2 regions of the Kitasatospora sp. NPDC089913 genome follow, and region 1 is predicted to be linked to the other one. Evidence: predicted binding sites of a transcription regulator. Region 1 holds the regulator's gene; the other holds the start of a gene.
What was found. The regulator HrcA, encoded in region 1, represses chaperone genes, less so after heat shock. The targets are predictions, from matches to a motif close to TTNGCACTCNGNNNNNCNGAGTGCNAA.
Positions count from the first base shown of each region.

Region 1 (4,387 bases):
AGGGTGAGGGCGGCGGACGGTACGCCGAACAGCTGGTCGAGGTCGGGCTTGACGGGCTTGGTGCGGCCGAACAGCGTGTCCAGGATGCCCACGGCGGTCCTTCCGGTCGGAGAACGGTGCGGTGCGGTGCGGTGCGGGGAGGGATGGGAGCGGCGCGGGCGACGGGCGGCTCAGCGGCCGAGGTCGGAGGAGATCTTCGCCAGCTGGGCCAGTCGCTGCTCCAGCGACGGGTGGGTGGAGAACAGCTGGGTGGCGGCCTCCCGGGCGCTGAGGGCCGGCGCGAAGTAGAACGCGTTGTAGGCCTGCGACTGGCGCAGGTCCCGGGTCGGGATGGCGGCGATCTGGCCGGTCACCTTGGTGAGCGCCGAGGCGAGCGCGCTGGGCCGCCCGGTGAGCTGGGCGGCGGCCCGGTCGGCGGCCAGCTCCCGGTAGCGGGAGAGCAGCCGGGTCAGCAGGAAGCTGATCGCGTAGACGGCGATCGACACCAGCGGGATCACCAGGGCGGCGATCGCGGCGTTGGAGTCGTTGTTGTTGCGCCCGCCGCCCATGAAGCCGCCGTACACGGCGATCCGGGTCATCGCGCCGGCCAGTACGCCCAGGAAGCCGGCCACCGTCATCACGGCGACGTCGCGGTGGGCGACGTGGGACAGCTCGTGGGCGAGCACGCCCTCCAGCTCCTCGGGTTCCAGCCGGCGCAGCAGGCCGGTGGTCACGCAGACCACCGCGTTCTGCGGGTTGCGGCCGGTGGCGAAGGCGTTCGGCATGTCGTTGTCGGCGACCGCCACCCGGGGTTTGGGCATGTCGGCGAGCGCGCAGAGCCGGTCGACGGCGCCGTGCAGCTGCGGGTACTGCTCCGGGGTGACCCGGTGGGCACCCATCGCCCGTTCGGTGATGCGGTCGCTGAACCAGAACTGGGCGACGAACAGGCCGCCCGAGATCAGCACGACGATCGGCCAGGCGCCGCGCAGCAGCACGATCAGCAGACCGGTGAATCCCACGTACAGCAGCCCGATCAGGAACATCGTCCCCACCATGCGGCCGGTCAGGCCGCGGTCGGGGGCGAAGCGGGTGTGCTGGCCCGAGCTCGACATCTCTGCTCCTCCGTTCGCCGTCCGCTTCCGATGCTGCCACCGGGCGGGCCCCGCGGCATCACCCGCGCGCCGCGGACTGCGGGCAGGATCACCCCGGCCGGGCCGTTCCTGCCGTCGGACCCGGGCCTTACACTGGCAGGTACGGTTCTGGCACTCGTGTGTTCAGAGTGCCAAGGCCCGGCCCCTCGGGGTCGGACCGGACAGCTCGAACACGGACACATGCCACGACGGTGTGTCACAACGGACAACGCGTGAAGACGGAGGTGCGTGCCCATGGCCGGTGAGGTCCGCCAGCTCGACGACCGCAAACTCGCGGTGCTTCGCGCGATCGTCCAGGACTACGTGGGCACCGAGGAGCCGGTCGGCTCCAAGGCCCTGGTCGAGCGGCACAACCTCGGGGTCTCCCCGGCGACCGTCCGCAACGACATGGCGGCGCTGGAGGAGGAGGGGTACATCCACCAGCCGCACACCAGCGCCGGGCGGATCCCCACCGACAAGGGCTACCGGCTGTTCGTCGACAAGCTGGCCGAGGTCAAGCCGATGAGCGCGCCCGAGCGGCGGGCGATCCGGCACTTCCTCGACGGCGCGGTGGACCTCGACGACGTGGTCGCCCGCACGGTGCGGCTGCTCGCCCAGCTGACCCGCCAGGTCGCGGTGGTGCAGTACCCCTCGCTGAGCCGCTCCACGGTGCGGCACATCGAGCTGGTGGCGCTGGCCCCGGCCAAGGTGATGCTGGTGCTGATCATGAACACCGGCCGCGTCGAGCAGCGGTTGGTGGACTGCCCGGGTACGGTCGGCGAGACCGTGCTGGCGGACCTCCGGGGCCGGATCAACGCCCGGGCCGCCGGACAGCGGCTCCCGGACGTCCCGGGGCTGCTGGAGGAGCTGCCCGCGCAGTTCGAGGCGGCCGACCGGCCGACCGTGTCCACGGTGCTGGCGACGCTCTTCGAGACCCTCGCCGAGCAGCGCGAGGAGCGGATCATGCTGGCCGGCACGGCCAATCTGACCCGCTTCGGCCACGACTTCCCGCTGACCATCCAGCCGGTGCTGGAGGCACTGGAGGAGCAGGTCGTCCTGCTCCGCCTCCTGGGTGAGACCGCGGACGCCGGGATGACGGTCCGGATCGGGCGGGAGAACGCCTACGAAGGGCTGAATTCCACCTCGGTCGTCTCGGTCGGTTACGGTTCGGGCGACGAGAGCGTGGCCAAACTGGGGGTGATCGGTCCGACCCGGATGGACTACCCGGGCACAATGGGGGCGGTGCGAGCGGTGGCACGGTACGTGGGCCAGATTCTGGCCGAGTCGTAGGAACGGTCGTCGTCGGACAGCTGACGGCGCCCGAAGTCGCAAGCACTCACACAGGCGGAACAAGCGGAGCATTTGGTGGCCACGGACTACTACGCGGTACTCGGCGTCCGACGGGATGCGGGGCAGGACGAGATCAAGAAGGCGTTCCGGCGCCTGGCACGCGAACTGCACCCGGACGTCAACCCGGACCCGAAGACGCAGGAGCGGTTCAAGGAGATCAACGCCGCCTACGAGGTGCTCTCCGACCCGCAGAAGCGCCAGGTCTACGACCTCGGCGGCGACCCGCTCTCGCCGAACGGCGGGGGCGGCGCGGGCGGCTTCGGCGCGGGCGCGGCGGGCTTCGGCTTCTCCGACATCATGGACGCCTTCTTCGGCGCCGCCTCCGGCCAGCGCGGACCGCGCTCCCGGACCAGGCGCGGCCAGGACGCCATGATCCGGCTGGAGATCACCCTGGAGGAGGCCGCGTTCGGCACCACCAAGGAACTCCAGGTCGACACCGCCGTCACCTGCACCACCTGCAGCGGCGAGGGCGCCGCGCCCGGCACCTCCGCGCAGACCTGCGACATGTGCCGCGGCAAGGGCGAGGTCTCCCAGGTCACCCGGTCCTTCCTGGGCCAGGTCATGACCTCGCGCCCCTGCCCGCAGTGCCAGGGCTTCGGCACCGTCGTGCCGACCCCGTGCCCGGAGTGCGCCGGCGACGGCCGGGTCCGCGCCCGGCGCACCCTGACCGTCAAGATCCCGGCCGGGGTCGACAACGGCACCCGGATCCAGCTGGCCGGCGAGGGCGAGGTCGGCCCCGGCGGCGGCCCGGCCGGCGACCTCTACGTCGAGATCGCCGAGACCAGCCACCCGACCTTCCAGCGGCGCGGCGACGACCTGCACTGCACGGTCACCATCCCGATGACGGCGGCCTCGCTCGGCACCCAGGTGCCGCTGCAGACCCTGGACGGGATCGAGGAGGTCGACATCCGGCCCGGCACCCAGTCCGGCCAGTCGATCCCGCTGCACGGCCGCGGCATCACCCACCTGCGCGGCGGCGGCCGCGGTGACCTGATAGTGCATGTCGAGGTGCAGACGCCCACCAAGCTCGACGCCGAGCAGGAGGAGCTGCTGCGCCGCCTGGCGGTGCTGCGCGGCGAGGAGCGGCCGTCCGGCCAGTTCGCGCCCGGGCAGCAGGGGCTGTTCTCCCGGCTGAAGGACGCCTTCAACGGCCGGTAGCCGTCCCGCGCGGGGGTGCCGAGGCTTCCTCGGCACCCTTTTCGCGTTCCCGTTCCCGTTCCCACCCCGGAGGTTCCCCGCATGACCGCGCCCGTGTTCTTCGCCGACCCCGAGCGGATCGCCGCCGCCGCGCCGGGCGCGACGGTGCGCCTGGACGGGCCGGAGGGCCGGCACGCGGCCGCGGTGAAGCGGCTGGAGCCGGGCGAGGCGGTCACCCTGACGGACGGCCTCGGCCTCGGCGCGGACGGCACCGTCGCGGCGGTGCACGGCAAGGACGCGATCGACGTGGCGGTGACGGCCGTGCGCCGGGAGCCGGAGCCGTCGCCGCGGATCGTCGTCGTCCAGGCGCTGCCCAAGGGCGACCGGGGCGAGCTGGCGGTGGAGACCATGACCGAGGTCGGCGTGGACGTGGTGATCCCCTGGGCGGCCTCGCGCTGCATCACCCAGTGGAAGGGCGAGCGCGGCGCCAAGGCGCTCGCCAAGTGGCGGGCCACCGCGCGCGAGGCCGGCAAGCAGTCCCGGCGGCTGCGCTTCCCCGTCGTCCGCGACGTGATGACGACCCGGCAGCTGGCCCCGGTGCTGCTCGGCGCCGCGTTCGCCGCGGTGCTGCACGAGGAGGGCTCCGAGCCGCTGGCCGGGGCGGTCCTGCCGGACACCGGGGACCTGGTGCTGGTGGTCGGCCCGGAGGGCGGCGTCTCCCCGGAGGAGCTGGCCGCCTTCGCCGAGGACGGCGCGAAGCCGTTCCGGCTGGGCCCCTCGGTGCTGCGCAC
Region 1 is NZ_JBIVGI010000001.1:136,895-141,281, forward strand. It holds gene ACIPYS_RS00605 (hypothetical protein) at 1-92, opposite strand, end outside; gene htpX (zinc metalloprotease HtpX) at 171-1,091, opposite strand; gene hrcA (heat-inducible transcriptional repressor HrcA) at 1,365-2,399, shown strand; gene dnaJ (molecular chaperone DnaJ) at 2,475-3,617, shown strand; gene ACIPYS_RS00625 (16S rRNA (uracil(1498)-N(3))-methyltransferase) at 3,699-4,387, shown strand, end outside.

Region 2 (4,387 bases), on a different contig from region 1:
GGCGGCGAAGGCCCGGCTGATCTTCGGCGACCCGCTGGACCGGCAGTCCCGGGACGACACCGACACCGGGTGGGGCGACCGCCCCGGGGCCGGGGAGAGCGGTGGACGGGGGCTGGACTGGTACCTGAGCCAGCGCCCGCCGCACCACGGGGACTGATCCGGAGGGACGGGACCGCCGGACCGGGCCCGGGCCCGGTCGGGTGCCGCAGGGTCGGGTGTCGCGGGGTCGGACGGCTCGGGGGTCGGGCAGCCCGGTCTTCAGGCGGCCCGGGTGACCAGGGCGTCGCGGATCTCGGTGAGCAGCAGGACCTCCTTGGCCTCGGCCTCGGCCTGGACCTCGGCCAGGGTCTTGCGCCGGGCGGTGAACCTGGTCATCGGCAGGATGAGGCAGAAGTAGACGACGGCGGCGGTGATCAGGAACTGCAGGGCCGCGCTGAGCACGCTGCCCCAGAGGATCGGGATTCCGGACGTGACCTCGCCGGTGGCGCTCACCTCACAGGGCCCTTTGAGGCAGGAGCTGTAGGACGCGAGGTCCTGGGCCCCGAACGCGCCGACGATCGGATTGATCACGCCCTTGACGAAGGCGTTGACGATGCTGGTGAAGGCCGCACCGATGACCACGGCGACGGCCAGTTCGACGACGTTTCCGCGCAGCAGGAATTCCTTGAAGCCCTTCATGCCGCGTGAACGACGAAGTCGTCCGCCGGTCACGGGTGATTTTCTCCCCCCTCCGCAGGACAACCCGTTCGGCCGACCGGCGGTGCCGATTCCGGCGGCCGCGAGTCCGCCCGGGCCGGTCCGAGGGCGAGTGCGGTCACCACCGCGAGCAGCAGTGCGGCCGGCACCCGGGGGCCGTACCCCAGCAGCTGTCGGAGTCGGCCGCGCGGCCCGGACCGGCCTCCGATCGGCGGGAACGAGGGCACCGGCTGCCGGGGTGGAACGGTCGGCGCGGGCAGCGGGGGGATTGGCAGCGGACGGGGCGGCAGGGCGGACGAAGCGGTGGTCACGGGCACCTCCACGGTCGGGCTCGGGGTTTGCGGTGCCCACTCTGGGCCGCCCCGCGCGACCGCCGGAACTCCGTTTCCAGAACCTGTGGACAACCCGGGCCTGTGGACAACGGGACCCACTCGCAGGGGTGAACCGGCCCGCCCCGCGCTGACAGAACCCGTCCTCCGCAACCCGTCCTTCGGGATCCGTGCTCTCCGCCCCGTCTTCCGGGACCAGCCTTCCGGGACCAGCCTTCCGGGACCCGCCTTCCGCGCCCCGCCCCGGCACCTGCCGCCGAACGCGCGAAAGGCCCGCCGCACCCGTGGAGAACGGGAACGGCGGGCCGTCCGAGAAGCTGGTGCCGCGGCCCGGCCGGAAGTCAGCCGGCCGCCGGGGCGGGGCTGGCGGCGGGGGCCGAGGACCCCGACGAACCCGAGGAGCCCGACGAGGACGAGCCCGAGGAGGAGCTCGCGGGCGACGTCGACGAAGAGGTCGACGAAGAGGTCGACGACGAGCCGGAACCCACCGAGCTGCTGGAGGAGGAGCGGCTGTCGGTCCGGTAGAAACCGGAGCCCTTGAAGACGACACCCACCGCCGAGAAGACCTTGCGGAGCCGTCCCTGGCAGTCGGGGCACGTGGTCAGCGCTTCGTCGGTGAACTTCTGCACCGCCTCCAGGCCGTTGCCGCACTCGGTGCACTGGTACTGGTACGTGGGCACTTGTCTTCCTCCTGGCACTCTCGCCTGATGAGTGCTAACGATCCTCAATGATGCGGCATTCCGAAGGATCAGTCCAGCGACTCGAATGTGAGATGAGTCGGTTCCGGCTCCGGGGTCAGCCCTTGACGGCCCCCACCAGTCCGGCCGGGGCACCCCGTTCCACCGAGCCGGCGACCACCGTGCTGCGGGTTCCGGCCGGTACCAGCAGTCCCCGCAGCGAGAACAGGGCGATCAGGCCGAGGCCGGCACCGGCCACCGGTACCAGGAAGCCGACGGTCGGGCCGTGCGCGTCGATCAGCCGCCCGGCCGCCGTCGCGCCGGTCGCCAGGCCCAGCCCGATGGCGCCGGTCAGCCAGGTGAAGGCCTCGGTCTTGGCGCCGTCCTCGACCAGCGTCTCGACCAGGGTGTAGCCGCTGATCAGGGTCGGGGCGATGGCCAGGCCGCAGACCAGCCCGGCGACCGACAGTGCGACCAGGTTGGGCATCGCCCACAGGGTCGAGCAGCCCAGCACCAGCAGGCCGTAGCTCATGACCATCCGCTGCTGGACCGACCGCCGCCAGGCGATCACGCCGTAGAGCACGCCGGCCACCATCGAGCCGCCGGCGAAGATGCCGTAGACGGTGCCGGCGGCGCCCTGCTGGCCGACCGAGTCGGCGAAGGCGTTCACCGAGACCTGCATGCCGCCGAAGACGGCGCCCACGCCCAGGAAGGTGCCGGCCAGCAGCCGGACGCCGGGCGAGGCGAGGGCCGAGGCCTGCCGGACACCGGGTTCGCGCACCACCCGGGCGGGCGCGGTGCGCCGCTGGGCCGCGAAGGCCAGACCGCCGACCAGGGTCAGCGCGGCCTCGGCGATCAGCCCGGTCGAGGGGTTGACCGAGGTGGCCACGGCGGCGGCCAGGATCGGGCCGACGACGAAGGTGAACTCGTCGGTCACGGACTCGAAGGCGAAGGCGGTGCTCACCTTGGCGGCGGAGGACGCGGAGGCGCCCTCGGCGGTGAAGGTGGAGATCCAGCGGGCGCGCACCATCGCGCCGATCTGCGGGACGCTCGCGCCGGCCGGGGCGGCGGCCAGGAACAGGCTCCAGGCCGGCGCGTGCCCGAGGGCGAGCGCGATCAGTGCGCCGACCGAGGCCGCGTGCACCAGGACGGTCGGGACGAGCACGGCGGCCTGGCCGTAACGGTCCGCGAGCCGCCCGGTCTGCGGGCCGATCAGCGCCTGGGCGACGGCGGCGACGGCCGCGACCGTGCTGGCGGTGCCGTACGAGCCGTGGGTGTCCTTGACCAGCAGCAGGATCCCCATGCTGAGCATCGCGTAGGGCAGCCGGGCGAGCAGCGCGGGGGTCAGGAACGTCCAGGCCCCGGGGGTGCGCAGCAGGGTCCCGTAGCCGACCCGGGCCGGCGCGGCGTCGGCGCGGCCCGTGGCATCGGCGTGGTCCGCGGCGCCCGTGGCCTCCGCGTGGCCGGCGGTGTCCGCGTGGTTCGCGGCGTCCGCGCTGCTCCTGGCATCCGCGGCGTCCACGGGGCGACCGGGGTTTCCGGTGCTCCGGGCGTCCTCGACGCTCTCGACCGTTCGGCGGGCCGTCACGGTCGGTCCTTCCTGCTGCCTGGTAGCGCGGCAGGGCATGGGGTGGCCCCGACGGCGCCGAGAGTCGTCCTCTCGCGCGTCGACCGGGGTAGTTACCGGGCCGGTCCGGCGGTGGGCCGGGTCCGGGCCGCGGCCGCCGAGCGGTCGCGCCAACTCTGCTTCAGGCAGATGCTGGGGTGTGGTGTGTCAGCGAACAATGGTTATACGCGCGTAGATGTCGCGCTGAACCCGACACTACAGGACGGATCCAAAGTTGTCCTGTTAAGTCAAGGTGAACTCCGGGCGAGACCTTCAGGTCCTGCGTCCGTGCAGCCAGTCGGCCAGCTTGCCGCCCTTGTCCACGGCCCGCAGTCGCCGCTCGGCCGCCTCGCCCACCTCGTCCGTGGTGACGACCAGCAGCTCGTCCCCGCCGCGCAGCACGGTCGCCTTGTCGGGCACGAAGCTGCTGCCCTCCCGCACCACCAGGGTGACCGCCGCCCCGGTCGGCAGCCGCAGCTCGCCGATCTCCACGCCGGACATCCGGGAGTCCGGCGCCAGTGCGACCGACAACAGGTGTCCGTGCAGCTTCTCCAGCGGGGCGGACTCGATGCCGAGGTCCTGTCCCATCGACCCTTCGCCGATCCGCAGGCCCTTGGCGACCCAGGGCAGGGTCGGGCCCTGGAGCAGGGTGAAGACCACGACCAGGATGAAGACGATGTTGAAGACGTCCTGGGCCATCGGCGCGCCGGACACCATCGGGATGGTGGCCAGCACGATGGGCACCGCCCCGCGCAGGCCGGCCCAGCTGAGCAGGGCCTGCTCGCGCAGCGGCAGCCGGAACGGGGTGAGCGTGAGCACCACCGAGAGCGGCCGGGCGAGGAAGACCAGTACCGCGCCGATCACCAGCGCCGGCACCACGGCCGAGCCCATCGACTCGGGGGTGCAGAGCAGGCCGAGCAGCACGAACATGCCGATCTGCCCGATCCAGGCCAGGCCGTCGGCGAAGCCCCGGACGGCGGGGCCGTGCGGCAGCTTGGAGTTGCCGAGGATCACCGCGGTGACGTAGACGGCGAGGAACCCGGAGCCGTGCAGCAGGGCGCCGCCGGCGTAGCCGAGCA
Region 2 is NZ_JBIVGI010000028.1:101,904-106,290, reverse strand. It holds gene ACIPYS_RS32355 (hypothetical protein) at 1-157, shown strand, start outside; gene mscL (large conductance mechanosensitive channel protein MscL) at 259-678, opposite strand; gene ACIPYS_RS32345 (FmdB family zinc ribbon protein) at 1,367-1,705, opposite strand; gene ACIPYS_RS32340 (MFS transporter) at 1,821-3,080, opposite strand; gene ACIPYS_RS32335 (potassium/proton antiporter) at 3,582-4,387, opposite strand, start outside.
Region 2: ACIPYS_RS32345 (FmdB family zinc ribbon protein) is a predicted target of HrcA. The motif match lies at 1,717-1,743, and genes of this name have one in related genera.